DNA from 2 places in the Pradoshia sp. genome. Region 1 is predicted to be linked to the other one. Evidence: predicted binding sites of a transcription regulator. Region 1 holds the regulator's gene; the other holds the start of a gene.
What was found. The regulator LexA, encoded in region 1, represses DNA repair genes until DNA is damaged. The targets are predictions, from matches to a motif close to CGAACATATGTTCG.
Positions count from the first base shown of each region.

Region 2: addB (helicase-exonuclease AddAB subunit AddB) is a predicted target of LexA. The motif match lies at 1,131-1,144, and genes of this name have one in related genera.

Region 1 covers NZ_JBJEFJ010000191.1:1,350-21,469, reverse strand. Annotated here, with positions in the region: gene ACI35L_RS16525 (hypothetical protein) at 1-228, shown strand, start outside; gene ACI35L_RS16520 (glucose 1-dehydrogenase) at 383-1,144, opposite strand; gene ACI35L_RS16515 (TetR/AcrR family transcriptional regulator) at 1,416-2,078, shown strand; gene ACI35L_RS16510 (acyl-CoA dehydrogenase family protein) at 2,097-3,242, shown strand; gene ACI35L_RS16505 (AMP-binding protein) at 3,277-4,914, shown strand; gene ACI35L_RS16500 (acetyl-CoA carboxylase biotin carboxylase subunit) at 4,932-6,284, shown strand; gene ACI35L_RS16495 (acetyl-CoA carboxylase biotin carboxyl carrier protein subunit) at 6,296-6,511, shown strand; gene ACI35L_RS16490 (enoyl-CoA hydratase) at 6,548-7,321, shown strand; gene ACI35L_RS16485 (acyl-CoA carboxylase subunit beta) at 7,346-8,878, shown strand; gene ACI35L_RS16480 (AMP-binding protein) at 8,894-10,855, shown strand; gene ACI35L_RS16475 (MFS transporter) at 11,008-12,201, opposite strand; gene ACI35L_RS16470 (MarR family winged helix-turn-helix transcriptional regulator) at 12,259-12,702, opposite strand; gene ACI35L_RS16465 (DEAD/DEAH box helicase) at 12,958-15,435, shown strand; gene ACI35L_RS16460 (GNAT family N-acetyltransferase) at 15,677-16,261, shown strand; gene ACI35L_RS16455 (nucleotidyltransferase domain-containing protein) at 16,258-16,968, shown strand; gene lexA (transcriptional repressor LexA) at 17,114-17,740, opposite strand; gene yneA (cell division suppressor protein YneA) at 17,905-18,222, shown strand; gene ACI35L_RS16440 (YneB family resolvase-like protein) at 18,312-18,962, shown strand; gene ACI35L_RS16435 (DUF896 domain-containing protein) at 19,039-19,269, shown strand; gene tkt (transketolase) at 19,413-20,120, shown strand, end outside.
Region 2 covers NZ_JBJEFJ010000133.1:84,198-94,500, forward strand. Annotated here, with positions in the region: gene ACI35L_RS12315 (GNAT family N-acetyltransferase) at 1-231, shown strand, start outside; gene ACI35L_RS12320 (SDR family oxidoreductase) at 280-1,065, opposite strand; gene addB (helicase-exonuclease AddAB subunit AddB) at 1,225-4,704, shown strand; gene addA (helicase-exonuclease AddAB subunit AddA) at 4,697-8,413, shown strand; gene ACI35L_RS12335 (GNAT family N-acetyltransferase) at 8,664-9,194, opposite strand; gene ACI35L_RS12340 (GNAT family N-acetyltransferase) at 9,413-9,964, shown strand; gene ACI35L_RS12345 (DUF438 domain-containing protein) at 10,031-10,303, opposite strand, start outside.

The DNA of each region.
Region 1 (20,120 bases):
GGAATAAGTAAAAGTTTGATTATTCTTATGCTGTTATCGTTTGTTACAATGCTTCTGTATTATGGCGGGTATTTGCAAAACAGTATAGAGTGGATGATGGGACTGGATTTAGAAGCTATAAAAATGAATCTTATTACCGTATTGGGCTTATGCGGAATAGGAGCGTTTCTATTAACCTATCCAATCATGAGAAATGCCTCATTAAAGCCTAAGTCAAGAAAAGAATAACCGTGATTGACGGATTGATAAACTTTCCCCTAGGGGTAGAAAGTGAACTGGTAAAAATAAACAAGACAGGGGGAGCGGAAATCATCCGGTTTTCCTGTCTTGTTCGTTTGCAGGCCAATACAAATGCTGGATTTTTTAAGAATAATGAACGATCTTAATAAGCACTCCAGCCGCCATCAGCCGTAATCACCACGCCATTGATCAACTGTGATTGATCGGACGCAAGGAAGAGGGCGATGTTCGCGATATCGGAAACTTGGCCAGCCTTGGTGATCATGTTCACGCCGCGGGTGGCCTGCTTCATGCCGAATGGGTCAATATTCGTCATTTTTGCACTGAAGCCTGTTTCGACATGACCAGGGGCGATTGCATTGGCACGGATATTGAGCGGACCGTAATGTGAGGCAACGTTTTTCGTCATCCCGACAACAGCATGCTTAGCAGCCGTATAGGTTAAGCCGCCGCGTCCGCCCATGACACCGGAAAGAGAGGCCATATTGACGATAGTGCCTCCGCCGTTTTCTTCAAAATGAGGGAGAATGCGGCGTATGCAACGCATGACACCGGTTACATTGATGTCCATTACGCGATTCCAGATATCATCCTCTACATTAGCGGCGGCCTGCATATTATCGCCGACACCTGCATTGTTCACTAAGATATCGATGCGGCCGAATTTCGCGATGGATTCCTCCACCATGCGCTGTACATCCTCTTCATTAGATACATTGACTTTGACGCCCATAGCCGTATAGCCCGCATCTATCAGTTCTTTCACAGTTGCATTCATGACTTCCTCGTTAAAATCGGCAATGACCACTTTAGCTCCTTCTTGTGCATAGGTGGTGGCGATTTCTTTTCCAATTCCAGAGCCGCTTCCGGTAATAATGGCTACCTTGTTTTCTAAGAGTTTCATTTTAATCCCTCCAATGTTTTAATTTACAATTCTATTATACTATAAACTCATTATTCTGATAAAATTATACACTCATGAGAAATTTTGAATACATATTCTGTATAATATTGGAGTGAGAATGGCATTGCAGGTTTTTTATTTTGATGAAAAGTTTTGAAGAATAGTAAATCAAGTCAGCTCTCTTTCTTTGTCGAATTATTCTCGTTATCTGTAATTGACAGATAACGGAAGGCTGCGATAGAATCACCTTGTAAACATTTGCCAAATGGAGGTGGTGAACTCGCAGCTTAAGGACCGGATTCTTGCCACATCTCTCATGCTTTTTGAGAAGCACGGCTTTCATAGTGTCACAGTGAAGGACATCGTGGAGGCGAGCGGGACCTCAAAGGGCGGTTTTTATCATCATTATCGTTCTAAGGACGATCTTCTGTTTTCCATTCATGACACATTTATCTCCTATGTTTTGGCTAAGGCGAAGGAAGCAAACCTTACTTGTCAGACCCCAGCAGAGAAGCTAGCGCAGATCATTCATTCATTTGCGAAAGTCTTTGATATGTATCAGCCCCACATATCCGTTTTTTATCAAGAGAGCAAATATTTAAAGCCGGAGCTCGACCAGCTCATTAAGGTGAAGCGGGATGAGTACCGCCTGCTGATCAATGAAGTGATTGCCAGCGGCCAGGCGACCGGTGAATTCAGACGGGAGATTCCCTTTGATATTAGTGGTATGGCCATTTTAGGGATTGTGAATTGGACCTCCAAATGGTATCAGCGCAATGGGGAGCGCTCCATTGATGAGATAGCGGATATCTTCACGGATTTCATTATGCATGCCTTGTTGACGGAAAAAGCGAAAGAGACGTATTCCTTTTATTTTTTGGACAAAAGTAAAGCGCTTACAAATGTAAAAGGCAGACCAACCAGTCGGTCTTAAATGATGGAGGTTTAGGATATGGATTTTGAATTATCGGCAGAACAACGGATGGTAAAGGATTTAGCAAGAGAATTTGCTCAGGCAGAATTGAAGCCGCTTGCGATTGAGCTTGACCGCGAGTCCCGCTTCCCAGAGGAAATCTTCATGAAGATGGGTGAGCTTGGCCTGCTCGGTATTCCATTTCCAGAGGAATATGGCGGATCAGGCGGGGATACGATTTCCTATGCGCTTGCTGTTGAGGAGATTGGCCGTGCCTGCGGCGGAAGCGGTCTCAGCTATGCAGCGGCGGTTTCTTTAGGTGCGAGTCCCATCTATTATTTCGGGACGGAGGAGCAGAAGAAGAAGTATTTGACTCCATTAGCCAGCGGAAAGGGACTTGCCTCCTTTGGCTTAACGGAGCCGAATGCCGGCTCAGATGCCGGGGGCACACGCACGACGGCGAAACTCGAGGGAGACGAATACGTCATTAACGGGGAGAAGTGCTGGATTACCAATGCCGGATTTGCAGATTTCATCACGGTGACAGCGGCTGTCGCCGGCAAGGAGAAAAACGGCAAGAAGGTCATCTCAGCCTTCATCGTTCCAGCTGATGCGGAAGGTGTCACCATTCGCAGTGATTACGAAAAAATGGGCGTACGGGCATCGAATACATGCGAAATCATCCTCGAGAATGTCCGGGTACCAAAGGAAAATGTGCTTGGTGACCCAGATGGCGGATTCAAGCAGTTTCTTTACACATTAGACGGGGGCAGAATCTCGATTGCGGCTTTATCCGTTGGGATTGCCCAGGCTGCCTTTGACCGGGCGCTTGCCTACAGTAAGGAAAGAATTCAGTTCGGCCAATCGATTTCGAAGTTCCAGGCTATTCAGTTCAAGCTGGCTGATATGGCAATGGAGATTGAGCTGGCACGGAATATGGTCTTGAAGGCCGCATGGCTGAAGGATAAGGGCAAGCCGTTCACGAAGGAGTCTGCTTATGCGAAGCTGTTTGCCTCTGAAATGGGCTTCCGTACATGTAACCAGGCCATCCAAATTCATGGCGGCAATGGATATATGCGTGAATACGAGGTGGAACGTTACTTAAGAGATATTAAGTTGATGGAGATTGGCGAGGGGACATCAGAGATCCAGCGGCTTGTCATCTCCCGCCAGCTAGGTTGCTAGTCTTTATGGATAAAAGATTAGGAGGATTGATGTGATGGCAGATTTGGTAGAGCTGACAGTCGGCGGTTTATTGGAAGAGGTTGCGGCGAAATTCGGCGATCGGGATGCGGTCGTTTATCCAGAGCTTGGCTTCCGGCTGACCTATAAGGAGTTTGACGAGCAGACAAATGAGGCGGCAAAGGCGTTTATGGCGCTTGGAATCGAAAAAGGGGACCATCTGGCCGTTTGGACTACGAATCAGCCGGAATGGCTGACAACGCAATTTGCAACGGGAAAGATGGGAGCCGTGCTTGTGACGGTGAATACGAGCTACCGGGCAAGTGAGCTTGAGTACCTGCTGCGCCAGTCAGAGTCCGGCACCTTTATCCTGCAGGAGAGCTTTCGGGATCATTCCTATATCGAGACGCTGTATGAGATTATTCCTGAGCTGAAGGACAGTCAGCCTGGAGAGCTGCATTCGGAAAAATTCCCGCATCTGAGGCGTGTGATTGTTCTGGGAGATAAGTCATATCCAGGTACATACACCTGGTCTGAGGTCATGCAGATGGCCGGTAAGATTAGTCACGGAAAGCTCCAGAAGCGCAAGAAATCCCTTCACCGGGACGATGTCATCAATATGCAGTACACCTCAGGGACGACGGGATTCCCGAAAGGGGTCATGCTTACTCATTATAATATCGTCAATAATGCCATCAACATTGCAGAAGGAATGAAGCTCACGCAAAGAGACCGGATGTGTATACCCGTACCGTTCTTCCATTGCTTCGGCTGTGTGCTTGGTACCTTGACAGCTGTTTCAGCCGGGGCGGCAATGGTTCCGCTCCTTGAATTCAATCCTCGCAAGGTATTGCAGACAGTCCAGGATGAGAAATGCACCGCCCTCCATGGCGTGCCGACCATGTTTATCGCCGAGATGAATCTTGAAGACTTTGAAAGCTATAATCTTTCCTCCCTGCGGACTGGCATTATGGCAGGTTCCACTTGCCCGATAGAGGTCATGAAGGGTGTCGTGGAACGAATGGGAGCAAGCGAGCTCACGATTGTGTTTGGCCAGACGGAATCATCTCCAGGTATTACCCAGACACGAACGGATGACCCGCTTGATTTGCGCGTCACCTCGATTGGCCGCCCAATGCCGAATATCGAGGTGAAGATTGTGGAGCCGGGAACGGAGAAGGAGGTCCCTAAACTGGAGCATGGGGAGCTGATCACAAGGGGCTACCATGTGATGAAGGGGTATTATAATGACCCGCATGCGACTAAGGCGGCGATTTCACCTGACGGCTGGCTTCACACCGGCGATCTCGCCGTGATGGATGATAATGGCTATTGCTCGATTACGGGGCGGCTGAAGGACATGATTATCCGGGGCGGGGAGAATATTTATCCGCGTGAGATTGAGGAATTCCTTTATCAGCATCCGCAAATTATGGATGTTCAGGTAATTGGGGTGCCAGATGAGAAATACGGGGAGGAATTAATGGCGTGGATCATTCCAAGGGAGGGGCATAATCTGACCGCAGAGGATGTGCGTGCCTACTGTGAAGGGAAGATCTCCCGCTTCAAGATTCCGCGCTATATCGAATTCATCGATGAGTACCCGATGACGGCCTCAGGCAAAATCCAAAAATACAAGCTTCGTGAAAAATCAGCTGAAATACTGAAAGCATAGGAGGCGCTTACGACATTATGTTCAAAAAACTATTAATTGCTAACCGGGGCGAAATCGCCTCCCGCATCATTCGTGCCTGTAAGAAGCTCGATATAGAATCAGTGGCCGTTTATTCGGAGGCGGATAAGGAGGCTCCTTTTGTGAAGGAGGCTGACCATGCCCGCCTGCTCGGCGGTCCAAGGGTCAACGAGAGCTATTTGAACACAGCCAAGATTATCGAAATCGCGAAGGAGGAAGGCGTGGAAGCCATCCATCCCGGCTATGGGTTCCTGAGTGAGAGCGAGCAGTTTGCCCGTATATGCAAGGAGGAAGGAATCATCTTCATCGGCCCCTCTCCCTCCGTGATTGAAGCGATGGGAATCAAGACGAAGGCGCGCAAAATCATGGAGGAGGCCGGGGTGCCGGTCGTTCCCGGGTTATCAGATGCGACGATGAATGTGGAGGCTGCACTAAACGCCGCTCAGAAAATCGGTTATCCGGTCATGCTGAAGGCATCTGCTGGAGGCGGCGGAATCGGCATGCAGCGAGTGAATCATGCTGCTGAACTGGAAAAAGCCTTCGCCGGCAACCAAAAGCGGGCGGAATCCTTCTTTGGCAATGGAGAAATGTTCGTCGAGAAATTAGTCGAGAATGCCCGCCATATCGAGATCCAAGTACTGGCTGACTCATACGGGAATGCGGTGTATCTAGGAGAGAGAGAATGCTCCATCCAGCGCCGCAACCAGAAGGTCGTAGAGGAAGCTCCATCTCCGTTTGTGGATGAGCATCTCCGCCGCAGGATGGGGGAAGCGGCCATTCGTGCAGTCAAGAAATTGGGCTATGAAAATGCCGGCACATTAGAATTTCTGGTCGATGCGGAGAAGAACTTTTATTTCCTCGAGATGAACACCCGCCTTCAAGTGGAGCATCCAGTGACGGAGGAGGTCACGGGTATCGATATCGTCGTGGAACAAATCCGTATTGCAAATGGGGAGAGACTTTCTGTTACGCAGGAGGATGTCACCATTACAGGTCATTCGATTGAGGTTCGTATATATGCGGAGGACCCGGTGACCTTTTATCCATCCCCAGGGCAAATCACGAGACTGGAGCTTCCCGAGGGACCACAGATTCGCCATGAAATCGGCATTGACGGACATACCTTGGTCAGCCCCTTTTATGATCCGATGCTGGCAAAGCTCATCGTCTCAGGCGCGGACCGGCAAGAGGCGATTGACTCGCTCGCACAGGCGCTTTGCGATTACAAAATAGAAGGTATCAAAACCAATATCCCCATCCTCCAAGACATCATTGACCATGAGGCATTCAAGAATGGGGACATGAACACAAGCTTTATTGATACACATATGAAAAAACAACGAAATGGATAGGAGGAAGAAACATGGCACAAGAGATTAAAGCCAGCATGGCAGGAAGCGTTTGGAAGGTTCAAGTGAAGCAAGGGGATTCCGTTACAAGCGGGGATGACATCGTCATTTTAGAATCCATGAAGATGGAGATTCCCATTGCCGCTGAAGTGGATGGACAGATCAGCGAGGTGCTCGTGAACGAAGGGGATTTCGTGAATGAAGGAGACGTACTCGCCCGAATGGACTGAGGAAAGAAGAACTAGAAACGGGAGGGATAGGTAACCATGATTGAACAATGGAGCGAGGACACTGGGATCCATGTGATTAGGCTCAACAGGCCGGAGCATGCCAATGCATTGTCGATGGCCCTGCTTAAGGAGCTTCAGGAAGCCTTACAGGCGATAAAGAATAAGGAAGAGATTCGCTGCGTTCTCTTGACGGGAAGCGGTGAGCGGGTGTTCTGTGCGGGGGCAGATCTTAAAGAGAGAAAGGGCCTTCCTGAAAGCGAGGTCAAGCAAGCCGTTGCTCTCATCAGTGACACAATCAATCTGCTGGAGGAGGTTCCCCAGCCGACCATCGCCTGCTTAAACGGCTCTGCCTTTGGCGGAGGGCTTGAATTGGCCCTTGCCTGTGACATCCGCCTTACAGCGGCAGAGGCAAAGATGGGCTTAACGGAGACTACGCTTGGCATTATTCCGGGGGCTGGCGGAACACAGCGGCTTCCGCGTATTGTCGGCATCGCAAAGGCAAAGGAAATGATTTATACCGGAAAGCGAATCGCAGCGAGTGAAGCGCTTGAGATCGGCCTCGTCAATGCAGTCGTGCCGCAGGAGGAATTAATGCAAACGGGGATGGAATGGGCCGGCCAGATTGCCGCAAACGGACCAATTGCCGTTAGAGCAGCCAAAAAAGCGATTAACAGCAGTCTTGATACCGATATCGCCTCAGGGCTTGAGGTTGAGAACCAATGCTATCAAATGACCATCCCGACAGAGGACCGTCTGGAGGGGTTGCGGGCATTTGCGGAGAAGAGAAAGCCTGTCTATAAAGGAATCTAGCTTTCGAAAGGAAGGGTTTGAATCATGGATACTATTCAAGCAGAATTAAACGAGCGAATTTCCCGCATAAAAGAAGGCGGGCAGGAGAAATACCATCAAAAAAACAAGGAAGCAGGGAAGCTGTTTGTTCGAGACCGTCTGAACCTGCTGCTTGATAACGGACTCGAGTCAGAGGATGCCCTATTCGCCAATTGCGAGGCAGAGGATCTGCCGGCTGATGGTGTGGTAACAGGACTCGGATCTATTAACGGGCAGGCGGTTGCCGTCATGGCGAATGATTCGACCATTAAGGCAGGCTCATGGGGCTCAAGAACGGTCGAGAAAATCATCCGCATTCAGGAGACCGCGGATAAGCTGCAGATTCCGATGCTGTATCTTGTCGATTCAGCAGGAGCCCGTATAACAGACCAGGTTGAGATGTTCCCTGGCAGGCGCGGAGCTGGACGCATTTTCTATAATCAGGTGAAAATGTCCGGCAAGGTGCCGCAAATCTGTTTATTGTTTGGACCTTCCGCTGCCGGAGGAGCCTATATCCCGGCCTTTTGTGACATCGTCGTGATGGTAGAGGGCAATGCCTCCATGTACCTCGGATCACCGCGTATGTCAGAGATGGTAATCGGGGAGAAGGTAACCCTTGAACAAATGGGCGGTGCGAGGATGCATTGCTCGGTTTCGGGCTGCGGGGATGTGCTGGCGAAGAGTGAAGAGGAGGCCATTGAGTTTGCCCGTCGATATTTGTCTTATTTTCCAGCAAATTTTACGGAAAAACCGAAGGCATTCGAGCCAAGGGCCGCTGCGCAATTGGCAAAGCCGCTTGAGGAGCTTCTGCCGAACAATCAAAATGCACCCTTTGATATGTATGAGTTAATCAAGGGCGTCATTGATGAGGACTCCTTCTGCGAAATCAAGAAGCTGTTCGCACCTGAGCTCATCACGGGACTTGCCCGTCTGCAAGGGAAGCCGGTCGGCATTATTGCCAATCAGCCGCGTGTCAAAGGCGGCGTTCTTTTCCATGATTCAGCGGATAAGGCGGCGAAGTTCATTCATTTATGCGATGCCTATCATATTCCGCTTCTATTCCTTGCGGATATCCCAGGCTTCATGATTGGCACAAAGGTCGAGCAGGCAGGGATCATCCGCCATGGTGCAAAGATGATTGCCGCGATGAGTGAGGCAACTGTGCCGAAGATCTCTGTCATTGTCCGTAAAGCATATGGTGCGGGCCTTTATGCGATGGCCGGCCCTGCCTTTGAGCCGGATTGCTGTCTTGCCCTCCCGAATGCCTCGATTGCGGTTATGGGACCGGAAGCAGCCGTGAACGCTGTCTATGCCAATAAGATTGCTGCCTTGCCAGAGGAAGAGCGCCAGGCCTTTGTCATGCAAAAGCGGGAGGAATATAAAGAGGATATTAATCTCTATCACCTTGCCTCAGAGATGATCATTGACGGGATTGTCGAGCCGCAAAACCTTCGTCAGGAGCTTTCAACAAGATTCCGTCTATACGAAAGCAAGCAGCAAGTGTTCACGACAAGAAAGCACCCGGTTTATCCGGTGTAACGGGAGGGACTTGACATGCAAATGTCTAAATGGGTGCCTGATGAGGAATCGATGAAATCACTTCGGCTCGTGCAATGGATGGAGGAATTGAATCTCCCTGATTATGATTCGTTCTATCAGAAGTCCATCCAGGAGCCGGAATGGTTCTGGTCGGCAGTGGAAAAAGAGCTTGGATTTGTCTGGAAGAAGCCGTATGAAGAGGTCTTGAACCTTGATAACGGGATTGCCCGCCCGCATTGGTATGTCGGAGGGGAATGCAATCTCGTTGATACGGCATTGGCAAAATGGGCGGAAACGGACCGGATGGCCATACTTTGGGAGGGCGAACAAGGGGAAGTGAGGGAATACACCTATGCCGAGCTTCATGCTTGGGTAAGCCAGGTCGCTTCCGGCTTGCAAAAGGCCGGCATCCAAAAGGGTGACCGCATTACTCTCTTTATGCCCATGATTCCGGAGGCGGCCGTTTCCATTCTCGCCGCTGCCAAAATTGGCGCGATTATCTCACCAATCTTCTCAGGCTATGCAGAAGAAGCGTTAAAAACCCGGGTTATTGCTGCTGGTGCGAAGATGATCATTACCGCTGACTCCTTTTTGCGCCGAGGCAAGCAAGTGGATATGCTGCAAACCGTACGCAATGCCCTCCCAGAACTTGGCGGTGTGGAAACAATCGTCGTTGTCGGCGGCAGCGATTTAGAAGCTCCATTCATGGATTGGTCAAGGCTGGAGGAGGCTGGCTCCCTTGAGGAATCCGTCCGGATGAAAAGCGATGACCCATTCATGCTGATCTATACCTCAGGGACGACGGGCAAGCCGAAGGGAACGGTTCACACTCATGCAGGGTTTCCAATTAAGGCAGCCATTGATGCCCGTATGGCGATGGACTTAGTAGAAGGGGACCGCCTCCTTTGGGTAACCGATATGGGCTGGATGATGGGACCCTTCCAGCTGTTCGCAAGTTTGATGAACGGGGCGGCAATGGTCATGTATGACGGGGTCCCTGATTATCCAGAATCCGATCGTCTCTGGAAGCTTGTCCACAAGTGGCGTGTCACTCAGCTGGGAATCTCCCCAACCCTTATCCGCTCACTGATGGCAAAGGGAGAGGGCTGGCTTGATGGGCATGATTTAAGCTCGTTAAAGGTGTTCGCTTCAACAGGTGAGCCATGGAATTCCGCCTCCTGGCTCTGGCTCTTCCAGCAGGCAGGCAAATGTCTGATTCCCATTATCAACTATTCCGGCGGCACGGAAATCTCCGGCGGCATTCTCGGCAATGTGCTCGTAAAGCCCATCACACCGGCTGCCTTTAATACCCCATTGCCAGGAATGGAGGTAGTTGTTCTGGATGAGAACGGCCAGCAGGTAGTAAATAAGGTTGGCGAGCTTTGTCTGACAAAGCCGTGGGTCGGGATGACCAATGGTTTCTGGAATGAGCCGGAGCGCTACATAAAGACATACTGGAGTACCTATGACGGCTATTGGGTTCACGGCGACTGGGTTGAAACAGACGGGGAGTCCTGGGAAATCAAGGGCCGATCGGATGATACACTCAATATTGCCGGCAAGCGGGTTGGACCGACTGAATATGAATCGATTCTCGTCAAGCATGAGGATGTCGTGGAAGCGGCAGCCATCGGAATACCTGATTCGATCAAGGGGGAGGCCTGCCTATGCTTTGCTGTCTTAAAGGGACATGTCAAAGCCAGCAAGCTCCTGGAAGACGAGCTGCTTGAGATGATTGGGCATGGTCTTGGGAAGGCATTAAAGCCTAAAGGAATCTATTTCTTATCAGACCTTCCAAAGACGAGAAATCAGAAAATCATGAGACGGGTTATTAAATCCGCCTATTTGCAGCAGGAGCCCGGAGATTTATCCTCCTTAGTGAATCCGGAGGTTGTAAGGGAAATCGCCCTGTGCAACGAAGAAGACATAGCAGGTAATCATAGAAGTGAAGGCGATCTGATGAGAGGAAATCAATAATTTGTTGATAAGTCGAAAAGAAAAACAGAATTCCAGCAATGGAATGTTTGATGTGATATAGGTTGTTTTCATGTAAACGAGCGGAAGGGGGCTGTTTCAAAAGTCATTCAATGATTTTTGAAACAGCCCCCTCCTTTGTCATTATAGGCTCATTATTTCCAATCAAATTTTATCGATTTTGCTTTTAAAAGATAGAGCCAAGCAAGGGTAGTGAAAGAAATAAAGATCAACATCGTAATGGCTAATCCGCTTGTATAACTACTCCAGGCTAATGAACCAACAGTCATGCCGATACTGCCGACTACAGTAAATCCGAAATTCATGACAGAGGATGCTGCCCCGACATCTGTCTCAGTAGCTGATAATAATAAATCTGAAATCATTGGTCGGAAATAGGTCGATACAATCGAATAAATGACGTATGACAATAAGAAAATGATCGGACCTGCATGACCTACTGTGAGTATTAATACCGCTGAAATGATGGAGACAATAATCCCGATATTGATTGCTTTCTTGACAGAACCCGCTCCGAATTTCATGTAAATGACTGGACCCAAAATAGCAGCGGCGGAGTTAATGGCGAAATAGATACTGAAGGTTGTTTCCGAAACACCAAAACCATCAATATAAATATAGGAGGCAATAGCCAGGTAAGCCATATACGGTGCTGCAATTAATGCTCCAACCATTAATACGCTTGTAAAATGACGGTTTCTGGCTATTTTGCCTAATCCCAAAATAGACTGAATGGTGCTCCCTTGCGTGCGTTCATGCCTTGGTAACGTTTCCTGTAAAAGGAGAGCACCAATGAGGGAAATACCTGTTAAGATGGCCAAGGCAATAAATGTCATTTTCCAATCAAAGATACTTAAAATGAGTGCTCCTAAAAGAGGAGCTAACATTGGAGCCAGCAGTCCGAATGCTTGTGTAACAGATAATACTTGTGACATTGATTTTCCTTCAAAGCTATCTTTAATTAAGGCTGTCGCAATCGCTACCATACCGCCTGCACCTACCGCTGAAGCTGCACGCGCAATAATTAAGAAGGTGATGGTTGGAGAAATTGCACACAGGCCACTAAATATCAAAGAAATAGAAATACTTGCAATCAAGATCGGTTTTCGGCCATATTTATCACTCATTGGACCTAGAATTAAAATGCCGATTGCCATGAAAATAAAAAAGATCGTCATGGTAGAACTCATTAATGTAGAGGATGTCTTAAAGTATGCCGTCATTTCAGGCAACGCCGGCATATATAAGTCAGTCGATAATGGCGGTATCATCGATAGTATGGTAATCAATGCGATTAAACCAGAATTCTTTAAATACTTTTGCTTCATAACTAAACTCCTTGTATAACATATAGCTTGCTATATAAGTGTGGAAAAATAAATGCATCACATATGACGTAATGCATTTGCGGCCATCCTACTCATGAAAGGCTTTAATAGATGAATCTCTTCATCCGAAAATCCCTCTAAAAGCATTTGCTCTGTTTGATGAATACTTTGATAAATAGCATCAAGAACATCTAGTGCAGCGCCAGTTAATGAAATAATGCGAGCTCTCGAATCGTCTGGGTCGATGTGACGGACGATAAAATTCTTATGCTCCAGCCGGTTTAATAAGCCTGTTACAGTCGGATTCGAATAATTCAAGGCACGCTCAATATCACGCTGCCGGAACACTTTATCTGATTCATGCGCAAGTAATATAATGACATCTGCCTGACTTTTCGTTAAGCCAATCTGCTTCAGATGTTCATCTCCAATTCGTTTCACAAGATGCTCAATCATTTTCACATGTGTAAGAACAATAGGCTCTTTTTGGGAATTCTTCATTATAGCACCTCACTTATAAAAGCATCTTTCGGAATTATATAGCTAGCTATATAATCTGTCAACTACCTTCAATTCTATCGTCGCATTTCTTGGGTTAACGAAATGAAGCAGTACGGTTTGGAATCGAAGTATCTTTTGAGCTTCATTTAAACCGTAAAAATATTATGTAAACAAAAACAAATTTCGATTTTTCCTCAGACTTCTGTATATAATGATACCTATATAGAAGAAGTAATATGTTGATGGGAGTACTGAATGGTGGATATTTTGGAAAAAGGGTACATCGCTGCCGTAGAAAAAGCAAAGAATGATGTACTGAATGATCTATATCTTTATTTCGAACAAACGGATGAAAAGCCTACGTTCGATGAGTATATGCGTTATACCGGCGGCCGCTTTGAGCAAATTTGGCGATTGGCCTGGAAGAGCAAGACCGTCCAGCGCATGAACCGGTATGAGAAGCTCCGATTTTTGGAGAGCCGTGGTTTGTCAGCAGACGGCTTATCCAAAAAAGGCATCAATAAGCTGATTGAACAGGAGCTTGATGGCTACCGTACATTTGATCTGCATAATTGGGTCGTTGATTATTTTAAACAATCCCCGCATTTATGGGATGAATTATATGAGGATGTGAAGGTGAAGAAGCAGAAGGAATACTTCGAGACCCGCATCTTAAAGGATAGTATGCTGGATAGTTTAATGCAGGCACGGATGAAATTATACATCTTCCTGCGAGCGGATGTGGCAAAGCATTTAGCGTTTGAGCTGGAGGGGATTCCAAAGGCAAATCTTCATGGGGCAAAGACGCTCGCTGATCTTTTTCACCTGGATATTCAGCGAAGCGACGGTGAATGGGTGCTTGAGGATTTTGAACTGGAGGCATTCATTGGAAGGCTGACCTATGAGAGAATCATTCCAGCTATTCAAAACAGTCTGCCAGATGAATTGAAGGAACAGTACGAGCTGCTAAGCGGTGAGAAAATCAGCCGCCATCTTATATGGCAGCTGATTGGCGGTAGGATTGAGGAGTTAGAATGGGAATTCCAGGAGGAACTCGAACAGGAGCAGGTAAATGAGCTGCTGGAAGCGGCGGCGATTCCCTTTCAGTATGAGACCCATTACCGGCTGTATCACGAGCAGGCGGAAAACCGAGAGCGCAAACGGGCCGAAGAGCTTGCGGAGCAAAGAAGGCTGGAGGAGGAAAAGAACCGACAGCTGGAGGACATCTTCGGCAAGGAATACCGCACGTCCATTTATCAAAATACGCGGTATGTGCTTCATATCGGAGAAACGAATACCGGCAAGACATATCAGGCATTGAAACAGATGAAGGCCGCACCTACTGGTATTTATTTGGCTCCATTGAGGCTTCTCGCGCTCGAGGTTTATGAGGCGTTAAGAAGCGAGGGTATTTCCTGTGCCCTGAAGACTGGGGAAGAGGAGAAGCATATGGAGGATGCGACTCACTTCTCCTGCACAGTCGAGATGTTCCATGAGAAGGATTATTATGACGTGATGGTCATAGATGAGGCGCAGATGATTGCCGATAAAGACCGTGGTTTCTCCTGGTACCGGGCCATTCAAAAGGCTCATGCGAGGGAGGTCCATATCATTGGAAGCCATAGTGCGAAAAAGATGCTATTGAACATGCTTGAGGGAAATGATGTGGAGCTGCATGAATATCACCGGAATGTCCCTCTTAAGGTGGAGGAAAAACCGTTTAAGCTGTCTCATGTGAAGCAAGGGGATGCCTTGATTGTCTTCTCACGCGCGAAGGTGCTCCAGACAGCCTCCCGACTGGAAAGGGACGGTCATAAGGTCAGCATCATCTACGGAAGTATGCCCCCTGAGACAAGGGCTAAGCAGATGAAGCGATTCATTGATAAGGAATCAAAGGTCATCGTTTCAACGGATGCCATCGGAATGGGGTTAAACCTGCCAATCCGCCGTGTCGTCTTCCTTGAAAACGAGAAATTTGACGGAACGAGAAGAAGGATGCTCACCTCCCAGGAAGTAAAGCAGCTAGCTGGACGTGCCGGCAGGAAGGGTCTCTACAACGTCGGTTTGGTTGCCTTTACCTCGCAAATTGACGTCATGACAAGACTTTTAGAGGATGAGGATAAGTCGATCAATACCTTCACGATTGCCCCGACCCAGCAGGTGTTTGACCGGTTTGCCCGCTATCATTCTTCCCTTGAGCATTTCTTCTACCTATGGGGAGAATTCAAAAATCCACATGGGACGAAGAAGGCGCCGCTGACTCAGGAACGGGAGTTGTATGAGCATATCCGAAACACCGATATTGAACGACGGTTCTCGCCAAGTGATTTATACGGATTCCTGCATCTTCCGTTCTCAAGCAATGAACCAGCACTGGTGCGGCAATGGATGGCCAACATGAAGGCCGTCATTCATAACTCAGATCTGCCAGAGCCCATTATGAAGCAGGATACACTGGATGAATTGGAGCTTTCCTATAAATCCATCGGCCTTCATTTATTGTTCCTTTACCGGCTTGGCCGGAAAACGGAGGCCTATTATTGGGAGCGGATCCGGGAAGAAATCAGTACACGGGCTCACTCGAAGCTCCGAACAGATGTGAAGAAATATCAGAAGAAATGCCGATCATGCGGCAAGTCACTGCCTGGTGAGTACCCCTATAATATTTGCCAATCCTGTTATGATGACAGGCTGTTGCAAAGGCATCATTATCGGGGCAGAAACTTTAGATAAAGTGAAACGACCATCCGTGAGTGTTTTTCCCCCGTGGATGGTTAGTTGAGCCAATTGGGCTTTTATGGACAGTTGACCTCCCACGAAAGCATCTCGATGATCCTGTAGGTTAGTGGGAGTTTTACGGTCCGTAAATGCGGGATAAACAAAAAGCAGCATTCCATGAATTTTTGGGGTGCTGCTTTTTCCGGTTTTTTCAAAAATATTTTATAATGAGAGAAAAGAGGGTGAGGTGAGGGCAGTGAAGGTGGAGGATGTGTTCGGTTCATTTCCTGCTTTAGAAACGGAACGGCTGTTATTGAGAAAGCTGACGAAGGACGACGCGCAAGATGTGTTTGAGTATGGCTCTGACCCTAAGGTCACGAAATACGTGACGTGGAACACGCATCAATCATTGAAAGATACCCGAGAATTTATGGAGTTTTCCTTAGGGAAATATGAGAATAAGGAACTCGCTCCATGGGGAATGGAATGGAAAGAGAACGGCAAGCTGATTGGGACAATCGATTTCGTCTCATGGGACATTCGGAACCGAGTGGGGGAGATTGGCTATGTCCTATCACGTGATTACTGGGGAAAAGGCATCACGACAGAGGCAGCCAAAAAAGTGATTGAGTTTGGATTTGAGGAAATGGATTTAGTGCGTATCCAGGCTCGATGCTCTACAGAAAATGCAGGCTCTGAGCGGGTGATGCAGAAAGCTGGGATGAGCTATGAAGGCATTATTCGAAAAGGGTTGTTCGCTAAGGGAAAACATCATGACTTGAAGCTGTATTCCATTTTGCGAGAGGAGTACGATGCTAGAGGCGGAGGGAGAAAGAAATGAATAAACGACTGGACCCGTTAAGCGCTTCTATGAGGATTATCGAGAAATATTTCCCGGATTGTCACGGAGCAATCCTGTCCGGCAGCGCAGCTCGCGGGAGAGTGACAGAGACTTCAGATTTGGATATCATCGTTTTTGATGATTGTCTCCAGGACTCTTATCGTGAGTCGTTCATCGATTTTGGCTGGCCCATTGAGGTATTTGTCCATAATTTGACCTCTTATCAGATTTATTTCGAGCGTGATTGCCGGGACGGAAGGGCTTCCTTGCCGCGAATGATAGCTGAGGGAACGGTGTTGAAGGATATGGGAGCGTTGAAGAAGATTCAGGATGAGGCAAAGGCATTGCTAATGAATGGCCCAGAGGTGTGGACACAGGATACGATTACATACAAGCGGTATTTTATCACAGATCTATTGGATGATTTAATAGGAAGTCAAAATCGAGGGGAACGCATCTTTATCGCTGGGAGTCTGGCTGAACGATTGAGCGAGTTTGTGCTTAGGACAAATAGGCAATGGACGGGCTCATCTAAATGGATGATTCGCTCTTTGTCCCAGTATGATAAAGAATTGGCGGATGGTTTTATGGAAGCTTTTGATCATTTCTATAAAACGGATGATACGAAACCGATTGAAAGGGCAGCAGCCAGTATACTTGAACCGTATGGCGGAAGGCTGTTCGAGGGTTTTTCACTAGGAAAATAGAATAGGAAGAAGAACAATGCTTGAGCCTCGCTCAAGCATTTTTTTGTGCGGTTATGCTGCATAAACTCTAGTAAACATTCATATAGTCTACTAAGAATCTAGCAATTGAAGGAAAAAACCAGCCGTTTAATAGGCTGGCTCTTGATTAGTGAATATTTCTGTATAGGCCGATGACTTTTCCTAAAATGCTGACATTTTGAAGGATAATGGGGTCTAGCATAGAGTTCTCCGGCTGTAAGCGGAAATGATTCTCTTCCTTGAAGAAACGTTTAACGGTTGCCTCGTCATCCTCGGTCATAGCGACGACAATCTCGCCGTTGTTGGCCGTATGCTGCTGGCGGACGATCACATAGTCACCGTCAAGGATGCCGGCTTCAATCATACTGTCTCCCATGATTTCAAGCATGAACACGTTCTCATCTGCCGGTGCCATATGCTCAGGTAGTGGGAAGTACTCCTCAATGTTCTCGATCGCGGTGATTGGCTGCCCTGCTGTAACCTTACCAATAAGAGGAACACTAACGGAGTTTGCTTTTGGAATATGATCATGCGGATCCATATCAAGAATCTCAATGGCACGCGGTTTCGTTGGGTCACGTCGAATGAGTCCCTTGCTTTCCAGCCGAGCTAAGTGTCCGTGAACGGTTGAGCTTGAGGCAAGTCCGACTGCTTCCCCAATCTCCCTTACGGAAGGCGGATACCCCTTCGTCCGAACTTCTTCTTTAATGTATAGTAAAATATCTTGCTGTCGCTTTGATAGTTTTGTTGTCATCTCCCGCACCTCTTTATCTGATCTTTGTCGTTATTATATCATGAGGGGAACACTAGTACAAACATAAGTTCGATTTTTCTTGTTGACATGAAACATTTGTTCGGTTTATACTGAATTTACGAAAAGCGAACATATATTCTTATTTTGTGGAGGGATTTTTACATATGAAACACGTTTGGTCTTCTTACTCATATACCATCATTTTTACGGTTGGACTTTTTCTTTTAATTTTATTGGCGACTGTCACGAATTTTGAAAAGAGCGATGATCAATATGTGAAAGTGACGGTTGAGAGCGGAGATACGTTATGGGCTATGGCAGAGCAGTACGAGGATGCGAATATGTCTACGACGGAATTTGTCAAATGGGTTCGAGAGGCTAATGAACTTCAAACTACCCACATTAAAGAAGGCCAAACGATCATCCTTCCGATTGAAAAGAATGCGGATATCCTGCATTTGGCAGACTCAAATAAAGAATAAACGCTATAATGAGACTAGTGAAGGCCGGGGCATTCGTTCCGGCCTTCCATGCATATCTCAGGAAGAAATTATAGAGAATGGTGAGAGAAATGAAGGTTGGAATTTACTGCAGGGTCAGTACAGAAAAGAGCACACAGGAGACCTCTCTTGATAGACAGGAGCAGGAATTAACCCAGCTTGCCGCAATGAAAGGCTTTGAGGTCGTCACGATTGAAAAGGAGCAGGCGAGCGGCTATGACTTGGAGCGGGAGGGAATCCTGGTCCTGCTCGAGCAAATGCGCAATAAAGAAATAGAAGGGCTTCTTATTCAGGATGAAACACGGCTAGGCCGGGGGAACGCGAAGATTGCCTTGATGCACTGCATCTATAAGGAGGGCATTAAGCTATATACCGTGACACATAACGGTGAGCTTGAAGTGTCTGAAACAGATGCCATGCTCCTGCAGATCATCAGCATTGTTGAGGAATATCAGCGCAAGCTGCAAAACAGCAAGATTCGCAGGGGGATGAAGCGGGCTATAGAGAATGGCTACAACCCTGCCAAGAATTTGTCGAATCAGCATGTCGGCGGCGGCAGGGAGCGTTCAGAGGTCCCAATCCAAGAGATTATCGCCCTAAGAATCAAAGGGCTGACATTTGCCGAGATTACGGAGAATTTAAATCGCAGAGGCTATGAGGTCTCAAAAGCGACGGTTCATCGCCGCTATGCGGAGCATGCCGAAAAACAAAAGCATGTATAATAGATACTTCTTGAAATAGTGTCGGTTTTTCTATACGATGTCAGTAATTGATTTTTTAGGAAAAGGAGCAATATACATGCTGCCAAAAAGCAAAATTAATCGAATTAATGAATTATCCAAGAAGGCGAAGGAAGGCAGCCTTACAACAGAGGAAGCGAAGGAACAATCCTTGCTGCGCGCTGAATATTTAGAGGCTTTCCGTGCTTCCATGAGAAAGACAATTGAGGGAGTAACCATCATTGACCCAGAAGGAAATGACGTGACACCGGAAAAGGTTAAGCAAATTCGCAATAAAAGACTTCATTAATGGGTAAGAGATAATAGGAGCTTCCACTCTTCGTTGAAATTTTTGTCAATTCTGTAGAATTGGGTAAATAATGTTGTCAATATAACTTTGTTTCATTTATAGTAAGACTGAAGTATGTTAATCGGAAAGGATGTAGACTGACTATGTTTACTGAAAAGGATCAATTAGCGATTACAGCTATTCGTACACTTTCAATTGATGCAATCGAAAAAGCCAATTCTGGTCACCCAGGGATGCCGATGGGCGCTGCGCCTATGGCCTACACATTATGGACTCGTTTCATGAACCATAATCCAAATAATCCAGAATGGTTCAACCGTGACCGTTTTGTGTTATCCGCAGGACACGGATCCATGCTTTTATACAGTCTTCTTCACTTATCCGGATATGGACTTGATATGGAAGAAATCAAGAATTTCCGTCAATGGGATTCTAAAACACCTGGCCACCCGGAATATGGCCACACTCGCGGGGTTGAAGCAACGACTGGTCCACTAGGACAAGGGATTGCAATGGCTGTTGGGATGGCAATGGCTGAACGTCATTTAGCCGCAACTTACAACAAAGAGAACTATGAAGTAGTCGACCATTATACATACAGCATCTGTGGAGATGGCGACTTAATGGAAGGCGTATCTGCAGAAGCAGCTTCATTGGCTGCACACTTGAAGCTTGGCCGTTTAGTCGTTCTATATGATTCTAATGATATCTCCCTTGATGGGGAATTGAACATGAGCTTCTCTGAAAGCGTAGCGGACCGCTTTAAGGCGTATGGCTGGCAATATATCCGCGTAGAAGACGGCAATGATTTGAGTGAGATTGCCAAAGCGCTGGAAGAGGCAAAAACAGAT
Region 2 (10,303 bases), on a different contig from region 1:
ATGCGCGGTCTTACAGATGGGGTGGTCACCCTTTATGTATGCGAGCTGCTTGTGAAGAAGGAGTACCGCGGCTGTGGTATTGGAAAAGCCCTACTGAAGCATGCCCATAGCTTCTATCCGAAGACGCGGATGGAGCTGCTGGCCAGTTCAACATCCAAAACCTATTATGAACAGCTGGGATTCCGCTCGTTCAGCGGATATAGAATCACGATGCCAGAGTGGGAAAAATAAAAACGCCAGCGGGAGAATACCTTGATCCCGCTGGCGTTTTCATTTTGTCTAAATCGTATCTTCCCATATCTTTTGTTCATAATCCTTGACCTGCTTCTCAGAGCGTTCCGGCCAGACGGTGCGGAAGGCATGATGCTCAGCCGGGATGACCTCAACCATTTTCGCAATCATATCCTCAGGGGCAAATTGCTTTTCGAACACCTCGGTTCCCTTGGCGTATTGCTCTCGCGTGGTGAAGTGAATCTTAGGGCCGTACCATTTCCACGGTTCCTCAACCATGCGGTCATTGAATCCGGTTTTGTATGGCCCGGGATTGATGGTGGCAACCTGGACACCGAATGGTTTCAGTTCTTCCTTCATGGATTGGGCGATGGCTTCAAGAGCGTGTTTTGTGGCCGAATAGGGACCGAGATAAGGAGCGGCACTTAAGCCGGCAATTGAGCTGACGAACACGATTTTGCCGGATTGCTTTTGCACAAATTTTCGTGCAGCAATTTGGGCCGTTTTTAAGGTGCTGAATACATTTGTCTCAAATAAATCCTTCAGACGCTGGACTGGAATCTCAGCAATCGGTCCTCCTTCGCCTAGTGCGGCATTGGCAACGAATATGTCAAAATCACAATGCTCCATTGCCCTCAAATCTCCTGGGTCATTAATATTGACCTTCATAACCTCAAGCTCAATTCCCTTTTCCTTTGCTTCTTCTCTTAAAGAGGTGACTTGGCTGGTGATTTCAACGGTTGCAATCACGCGGTGGCCTGCCTGTGCCAGTCCAAGGGCTGTTCCACGACCGAGTCCGGTACCTGCTCCGGTGATGAGTATGCTTTTGCTCATTCGATTTCCTCCTAATATGGTTTTGTGTACACTTCCCTAATTCCCTGTTGCTGGAAATAAAAAACAGAATGTTTGTTTGCATTTTTGGGGTTTGAATGCGTGAGCGGAAGAGGTGATATGGTAAAATAGACGATAGGTATGTAAAGGGGGAGTTGAGAAATGTCTTTACAATTCTATATTGGTAAAACAGGCACGGGGAAGACCACGGCCATTTTAGATGAAATTCGGACCAAGCTGGCAGAAGATCCAGAAGGTCCTTCTATTATATATATCGTACCAGACCAAATGACCTTTCAGGCTGAGCTTGAGCTGATTAACACACCTGGACTTGGCGGGATGATCCGCACCCAGGTGTTCAGCTTCAGCCGTCTCGCCTGGAAGATTCTGCAGGAGACAGGCGGGATGGGGCGCCGGCATTTGAGCAATGTCGGGGTCAATATGGTTATTCGCAAAATCCTCGAGGAAAAGAAGGATGAGCTGACGACCTTTAAGCGCTCCAGCGATAAGCAGGGCTTTATCGCTCAGCTAAACGAGATGCTGAAGGAATGCAAGCGTTACTGCCTTACGCCTGCTGAAATGGCGGAGAAATCAGAAGGAGAGCTGTCACCGATTCTTCGCTCCAAGCTGGATGACTTAACAGCGATTTATGAGGGCTTTGAACAAGAACTTACAGGCAAATATGTCGATACAGAGGATTACTTCACCCTGCTGATGGAGAAAATCCCGGAATCCTCCTATTTACGTAATGCAGATATTTATGTGGATGGATTCTACAGCTTTACGACACAGGAATACGGCATCCTGGCAAGCTTAATGCAAACCTGCCGCAATGTGACGGTTTCCTTAACGCTTGATCAGCCATTCAAGAGCGAGATGCCGGACCCTCTCCATCTGTTCCGCATGACAGGAGAGACGTATTTTGATCTTTACCAGATTGCTCAGGATAATGGTGTGCCGATTGAAGAGGATCGCCTATTTGTTGAGCCGCATCGTTTTATTGAGAATGAATCTATGCAGCATTTGGATCAATGGTTCGCGAACCGTCCGGCCCCTATCTTTGAAGGGGAGGCTCAATTTGAGTTCTGTCCATCAGGCAATCGCCGTGCAGAGGTAGAGGGCATCGCAAGGAAAATTCTGAAATCGGTACGTGAAGGGTATCGTTATCGGGATATTTTTGTCTTAACGCGCAACAGTGGGGAGTATGCAGAAGTGGTGGAGACCGTATTCACCGATTACGGCATTCCTTTCTTCATTGATGAGAAGAGGCCGATGCTCAATCACCCGCTTATTGAACTTATTCGCTCCACGATGGAGATTCTCTCGACAAACTGGCGGTATGAGCCGGTTTTCAGGGCCATTAAGACGGATTTATTATTTGCCGAAGGCTCCGATTTGAAACAAGCGCGAGAGAAGGCAGCTGTTCTTGAAAACTATGTGCTCTCAAGAGGATATTACGGGGACCGCTGGACGAAAAAGCAGACTTGGACGTATAAACGTAATCGCGGCCTTGAACTAGTCGATACGGTTCAGACCGATGCAGAATTAAAGATGGAAGCAGAAATCAATGCCATCAAGGAAGAGGTAGCTGAACCGCTCCGCCGTCTCGTGAACCGAATTAAGAAGGCGAAGCTCGGAATTGACTATGCCCAAGCCTTCTATCAATATCTTGATGAGCTGGCTGTACCAGCCAAGCTTGAGAGGCTTGCGGAAATGGGAGAAGAGGAAGGGCAGCTCACCAATGCGGCCGAGCATGGACAAGCGTGGAATAGTGTCATCGATTTGCTTGACCAGTTTGTCGAGATTGCCGGTGACAGGCCGATCACGATGAAGAATTTCACGGCGATTATGGAGAGCGGGATTGAAACGCTGAATTTCTCCTTAATCCCGCCGTCACTTGACCAAGTCGTTGTCACGAATCTCGATTTATCACGTCCACAAAACGTGAAGATTGCTTTTATTGCCGGTTTAAATGAAGGCGTCATCCCATCGAGAATGAGTGACGAGGGCATCCTGTCAGATGCGGACCGTGAAACACTGCAGTCTGCTGGACTGAAGCTTGCGCCGACCTCTAAGACCAAGCTTTTGGATGAGGAATTTGCTGCGTATAAAGCATTCTTGCTCGCATCAGATTATACGTATTACTCCTATCCGCTTGCAGATGATGAGGGCAAGCAGCTCCTCGCCTCATCCTATATCAAGCGAATCAAGGATTTATTTGCCCATAATAAAGAAACCTTCTTCGTTCATGACCCGGCAGAAATGAGTGATGAGCTCCAGCTTGAGTATATCGTTCATACGAGATCGACACTTTCCTTCCTTGCCGGCCAGCTGCTGCAGAAGAAGAAAAACTATCCTGTTTCTGATATTTGGTGGGATGTTTACAATGAATACCGCCAGGACGGTCCAATGAAAGACCAGGCGGCCTTCGTTCTCTCTGCTTTGTCCTATGAGAACAAGGCGAAGAAGATTCCTGATGAGAAGGCTCAGGAATTATACGGGGAAACCATCCAGGGAAGCGTCTCAAGGATGGAGCTCTTTAACAGCTGTCCATTTGCTCATTACACATCCCACGGACTCCGGCTGCGCGACCGTGAAGTGTACAAGCTGGAGGCGCCGGATATAGGAGAGATGTTCCACGGAGCGCTTCAGTGGATGACAGAACAAATCATCAAAACTGGAACGACATGGGGAGCAATGACGAAGGAGCAATGCTTAGAGCTTGCCCGCCAGGCGGTCGAACTGATGGCACCAAAGCTGCAAAATGAAATTCTATTATCCTCGAACCGGTTCCATTATTTGAAGAGGAAGCTCGAGCATGTTGTCGGCCGGGCATCCATCACCTTGAGCGGTCAGGCAAGAAACAGCCAGTTCTCCCCGATTGGGCTGGAGCTTGGTTTCGGGAAGCGGGGAGATTTGCCGCCATTAACCTTCTCCCTGAAGAATGGAACGAAGATGGAGCTTGCCGGACGGATTGACCGAGTGGACCGGGCTGATGTGGGAGATGGAACGTATTTACGTATCGTTGACTATAAATCGAGCTCCAAGGATTTGAATTTCACGGAGATTTATTATGGGATTGCCCTGCAGATGCTGACTTACTTGGATATTGCTGTCACACATTCACCGCTGTTGGTCGGCAAGCAGGCAAAGCCAGCCGGGGTATTGTACTTCCACGTCCATAACCCAATGATTAAGAATAATGGCGTCTATACGCTTGAACAAATAGAACGAGAAGTATTCAAGAGCTTCAAGATGAAGGGCCTCTTGCTTGGCGATGATGAGGTCGTCAAGATGATGGACTCTGATTTAGAGGGCGGAGAATCACTGATTGTACCTGCAGGTTTCAAGAAGGATGGAACGTTCACTGCCGCCTCCAAAATTGCGAGCGAAGAGGAGTTCTCGCTTCTGAGCAAGCATATGAAGAAGATTTATACAGATACCGGAACAGCAATCACAAGCGGGGTCTCAGACATTAAACCATACCGGCTGCAGAATAAGATGCCTTGCACCTTCTGCCAGTATAAAACCGTCTGCCAATTTGACCCGTCTCTTGAGAGCAATGATTATCGAATATTAAAACCAGCTAAGAAGGATGCCATCTTTACTGCATTGAGAGAGGAGGAAGAAGCAGATGAATGAACGAACACCGTTGCCAAAAAAGCCCGCTGATGCGCTTTGGACAGATGACCAGTGGAAGGCCATCGCCTCAGACGGCAGTGATATCCTTGTTGCTGCCGCTGCCGGGAGCGGGAAGACAGCCGTCCTTGTTGAGCGGATCATAAAGAAGGTCATCTCTGAGGAAAAGCCGCTCGATGTTGACCGCCTATTAATAGTAACCTTTACGAATGCTTCAGCTGCTGAGATGCGCCACCGGATTGCGGAGGCGCTAGAAAAGGAAATTAAGCGCCAGCCTGGTTCAAGACATTTACGCAAACAGCTTGGGCTTTTGAATAAGGCTTCCATTTCCACGCTTCACTCCTTCTGCTTGGAGATTGTCAGAAGCCATTATTATTTGCTCGACATTGACCCTGGCTTTCGAATCGGCGATGCGACAGAAATGGAGCTGATTCGAGATGAGGCATTAGAGGACATGCTTGAGGATGAGTATGGCATTCCAGATAATGAGGACTTTTTCCGACTTGTGGATGCTTTTACAGATGACCGAAGCGACCGGACCATCTTGGAAATTATCCGCAGGCTCGATGATTTTGCCCGCTCTAATCCTGATCCTAGTGCATGGCTGAATGGTTTGGCTGACATGTATAATGTCGACCCGTCAGCGAAGATTGAGGAGCTGCCATTTTATCCGGTGCTTGAATTTGATATTAACATGCGTCTTCAAGCAGCGAAGGAAATGATTGAGGAGGGGTACCAATTAACCCTTCTCCCTGAGGGTCCGGCTGCTTTGGGGGAAACCTTCAAGGCGGATGAGACTGTGATTGACGGCCTTTGGCAATCCGTGCAAAATGGCTGGTCAGCGATGTCTGAAGCCTTTAATGGGGCAGCCTTCGTAAAGGCAAAATCCATCCGTAAAGGCACATGCGATGAAGCTCTTGCCAAGCGGGCGAAAACGATTCGCGATAATGTGAAGAAGTCCATTAAGGCGATTGCTGATGACCTCTTCTTCAGGAAAGAAGAGAGCTTCATCAAGGACATGATAGACATGAAACCGTATGTCATCACGCTTGCGCGGCTTGTTCAAGCATTCCAGCAAAGATTCACGCAAGCTAAGCTTGAACGAGGCATCGTGGATTTCTCAGACCTTGAGCATATGGCTTTAGAAATCCTTGCAACAAAAGAAAATGGGGAATGGATTCCAAGCAATGTTGCCCTTGAGTACCGGAAGAAGTTCAAGGAAGTGCTCGTCGATGAGTATCAGGATACGAATATGGTCCAAGAAACTATCCTGCAGCTTGTGACCGAAGAGGGAGAAGCTGCAGGCAATATGTTCATGGTCGGGGATGTGAAGCAGTCTATTTACCGCTTTCGTCTTGCCGAACCGAATTTATTCATGGGTAAATACGGCCGATTCCTGCCCGTGCCGGAAGATAGCGGAATGAAAATCGACTTGAACAAAAACTTCCGCAGCCGGCGCGAGGTGCTTGCCGGGACGAACTTCTTATTTAAGCAGCTCATGGGCAAAACGGTTGGTGAGATTGATTATGATGAAGCGGCTGAGCTGAAAAAGGGAGCGGCTTATCCGGAGGAAGAGGAGTACCCCATTGAGCTCTATCTGATTGATAAATCAGAGGAGACGATGGAAACGGCTGACGGCGAAGAGGATGAGGATATGGAAGCCGTCCTTCTGGAAGCAAGGCAGATGGCGGAAATCATTAAAACATTGATCGAGGAACGCCGCAAAATCTATGATGCGAAAACAAAAACGTACCGTAATATTACTTATCGGGACATTGTCATCCTGCTTCGTTCCATGCCATGGGCACCAGCCATCATGGATGAGTTCAGGGCACAGGGAATCCCGGTCTATGCAGATCTATCGACTGGTTATTTTGAGGCGACTGAAGTAGCAATCATGATTTCCTTGCTGCAGGTCATCGATAATCCATATCAGGATATCCCGCTTGCCTCTGTATTGCGCTCGCCAATGGTCGGGCTGAATGAAGAGGAGCTGGCTGATATCCGCATCACGATGCCAAAAGGAACCTTTTATGAGGCGCTGAAGGAATACTGCTGTAAGGGTTCTGCAGAGAAATACGGCTCTGCCTTTACAAGGGTGCAGACCTTCTTTAAGCAGCTTGATATATGGCGGACAGAAGCTCGCCAAGGGGCTTTATCAAGCTTGATTTGGCAGCTTTACCGTGATACGGGCTATTATGATTTTGTTGGCGGAATGCCCGGAGGAAAGCAAAGGCAGGCCAATTTACTCGCACTCTACACAAGGGCACGGCAATATGAGGAAAGCTCCTTCCGTGGTATCTTCCGTTTCCTTCGCTTCATCGACCGGATGAGGGAGAGGGGAAGTGACCTTGGAGCAGCAAGGGCATTAGGTGAACAGGAGGATGTTGTCCGCCTGATGACGATTCACAGCAGTAAGGGTCTTGAATTCCCGGTTGTCCTTCTTGGCGGCCTGTCTAGGAACTTTAACCAAATGGACCTCCGGAAATCATATTTGATTGATAAAGACTTGGGACTTGCCTTCCGTTACGTGAATCCGGAGCTGCGTCTCACATACCCATCCTTGCCGCAGATTGCCTTTAAGAAAAAAATGCAGCTAGAGAATATTTCAGAGGAAATGCGGGTTCTCTATGTGGCTTTAACACGTGCCAAGGAGAAGCTGTACTTGATTGGAACCGTCTCAGATGGCGTGAAGGCACTCGATAAATGGTCTGCCTACAGCAAGAGGGAGGATTGGCTTCTTCCCGATTATGTACGTGCCAATGCGGTTTCCTATATGGATTGGATTGGTCCTGCTCTCTGCCGTCATCAATCCGTGACAGAAGGGGCAAGCGGCGAGGTTGCCGAGCATCCTTCTAGATGGCAGGTTCATCTTCGGGGGGGAAGCTCGCTTCAATCCGTCAAGGAAGAGGAAAGCTTGGAGACAAAGCAATTGTTTGAATCCATTCAGCAAATGGAGCCTGTCCCGATTGAATCGAAGTATCATGAACATGTCAAACGACAGCTCGCATGGGAATACGAATATACAAGTGCGACTGGAGAACGGTCGAAGCAATCCGTATCCGAATTGAAACGAATGAATGAGCCCGAGGATCCGTACAGTGCAGCAACGCTCGTCAAAGCCCGGTTCAAGCAAACGAACCTAAAGCGTCCGTCCTTTATACAGCAGAAGAAGATGACACCTGCCGAACGCGGGACATTGGTCCATCTTGTTATGCAGCATATTGATGCACGCGAGCCGGTGAATGAAGAGTCTATTCAGACCTTGGTGGAAAGGCTTGTTATGAAGGAGTTCATTACGAAGGAGCAGGCAGAGGCAATTGATGCCGCTCAGCTACTTGGCTTCTTTGAAAGTGAAATTGGACAGCGAATGAAGCACGCGAAAGAAATCCGTAAGGAAGTACCATTCACGATGGCTTACCCAGCAAGGGAAGCCTATCATGATTGGGACGGCGGGGATGAGAATATCCTCGTGCAAGGGATTGTTGACTGCCTGTTCGAGGATGAAAATGGCCTCGTGCTCGTCGATTACAAAACCGATGCTATTACCGGCCGCTTCCCGAACGGATTTGAAGAAGCAGAAGAAGTATTGAGGGCGCGTTATGTGAAGCAGATTGAACTATACACACGCGCATTGGAGCAAATATTGAAGAGAGAGATTAAGGAGAAGTACTTGTTCTTCTTTGACGGCGCCCATTTCATTAAGCTATAGGCGTTTATATAAAGGCTGTCATGCATGAATGATTGTGCATGGCAGCTTTTTTATTTTACTCAAATCTTTTAGCCAGCTGTCCTTCAGTAAAATAGCTATTATGGTACTAATCTTTTTTGTTCTGGCTTATCTGATACGCAAAAGGGTATTAATAGCGGTTTACTCTGTCAATAAACAGAGGCGATTGATAGGACAGGAATCTAAGAAAAAAAGCCTATATTCTCTCTGAATAAGGCTTTTCACTAGTAGGTTAATCCGTTATTAGCTTCGAATACATATTTAAATCAATCAATAGGCCTTTTGATTTCTCGGATTTTCGTAAGGTGCCTTCAAACTGGAAATGCAGCTTTTCCAACAGTCTTATGGAGTTGCTGTTTTCAGGCTCGACTTTTGCTTCGACTCTATTGAAATGAAGCGTATGGAATGCATAATCCACTAAGCAGTTAATGGCCTCCCCGGCATAGCCTTTACCCCAGTATTCCTTCCCAAGCTCATAACCAATTTCTGTTTTTAAGTTTTCGAAGTCTAAGAAATTGAAGCCGCAGGAGCCTATTATTTGATTTGACTCTGCATGAATAATCGAATAACGAATAGCTTTACCTTCTTGGAAGAAGCCGTCGAGCATAGCAATGATGTCTAGTGCCTCACGTTCTTCCGTTAAACGAGTGATATTCATGAACCTGGTAACTTCCCGATCAGACCAGATTTTAAATAAAGCAGTGGAGTCTGAAGCTTTTATTTTTCTAAGTATTAATCGTTCCGTTTGTAATTCGGTAATCAATATTTTTCCCTCTATTTTCTTATTTCCATATCTGGAGCTTAACATTTTGCATAGGTCAGTCGCTTCATGCATTGGAATAGCGCTATTATATACAATAAAAATGCATTTGGAAATAGAAATGATGGAAGTCTTTTTTCAGCTGTTGGACAGATTATCTGAAGGAAATAAACGACATCACCTAGAAGTACAATAGAAGAGTGAATTTAGGGGGAGTTAGTATGTATTGCGGGGTTGATGGACTGGTGATTCGGCCAATTATGGAGCAGGACCTGCCAATATTATGGTCATTAATTTATAAAGAAGAGTCTCCTGAATGGAAAAAGTGGGATGCTCCATACTTCGAGCATAAGCAAATACCGTTAGAAGAATATTTAGCTAAAAAAGATCAGATTATCGGTCAAGATAAACAGTGGGCTATTGAGGTAAAAGGCGAGGTGATTGGAACCGTCAGTTATTATTGGGAGCATCAGCCATCCCTTTGGCTGGAAATGGGGATTGTCATTTATAATCCGAGGTATTGGAATGGAGGGTATGGGACTAAGGCTCTCCGTCTATGGACCAATCATTTGTTTAATACCCTGCCATTGGTCCGAGTAGGTTTTACTACTTGGTCGGGGAATGAACGGATGATTTGTCTTGGTGAAAAGCTTGGCATGACGATGGAGGCAAGGCTTCGGAAATGTCGTTACTATAATGGAAGGTATTATGATTCCATCCGAATGGGCCTTTTAAGAGAAGAATGGGAGTTGAATGCATTGTTTCATTCATAAGCTGTTAAGGGAAAATATCGTTCATATAAAACAGGGAACCTTCAAATAAGAAGGTTCCCTGAAATCTTAATAGGATAGAATGCGTTTTTCTCCCTCAATTTCTTGGATAGGCGTGATATTCTGGGTGAATTCAAGCGTCCCTTTATATGCGCCTTCTGCATCTCGGACGGCAAAATAACGGATAAAGATATACTTGTCCTTGAATTTAATCCAGAAATCCTCACTATCCTTCAGGCCGGATTTAAAGTCGTGCAGGAGCTGCTCAACGACATGGACGCTTCTTGGGGGATGGCAGTTCTGCACCGTTCTGCCGATGACGGCCTTTGTCCGGGTGAAAAT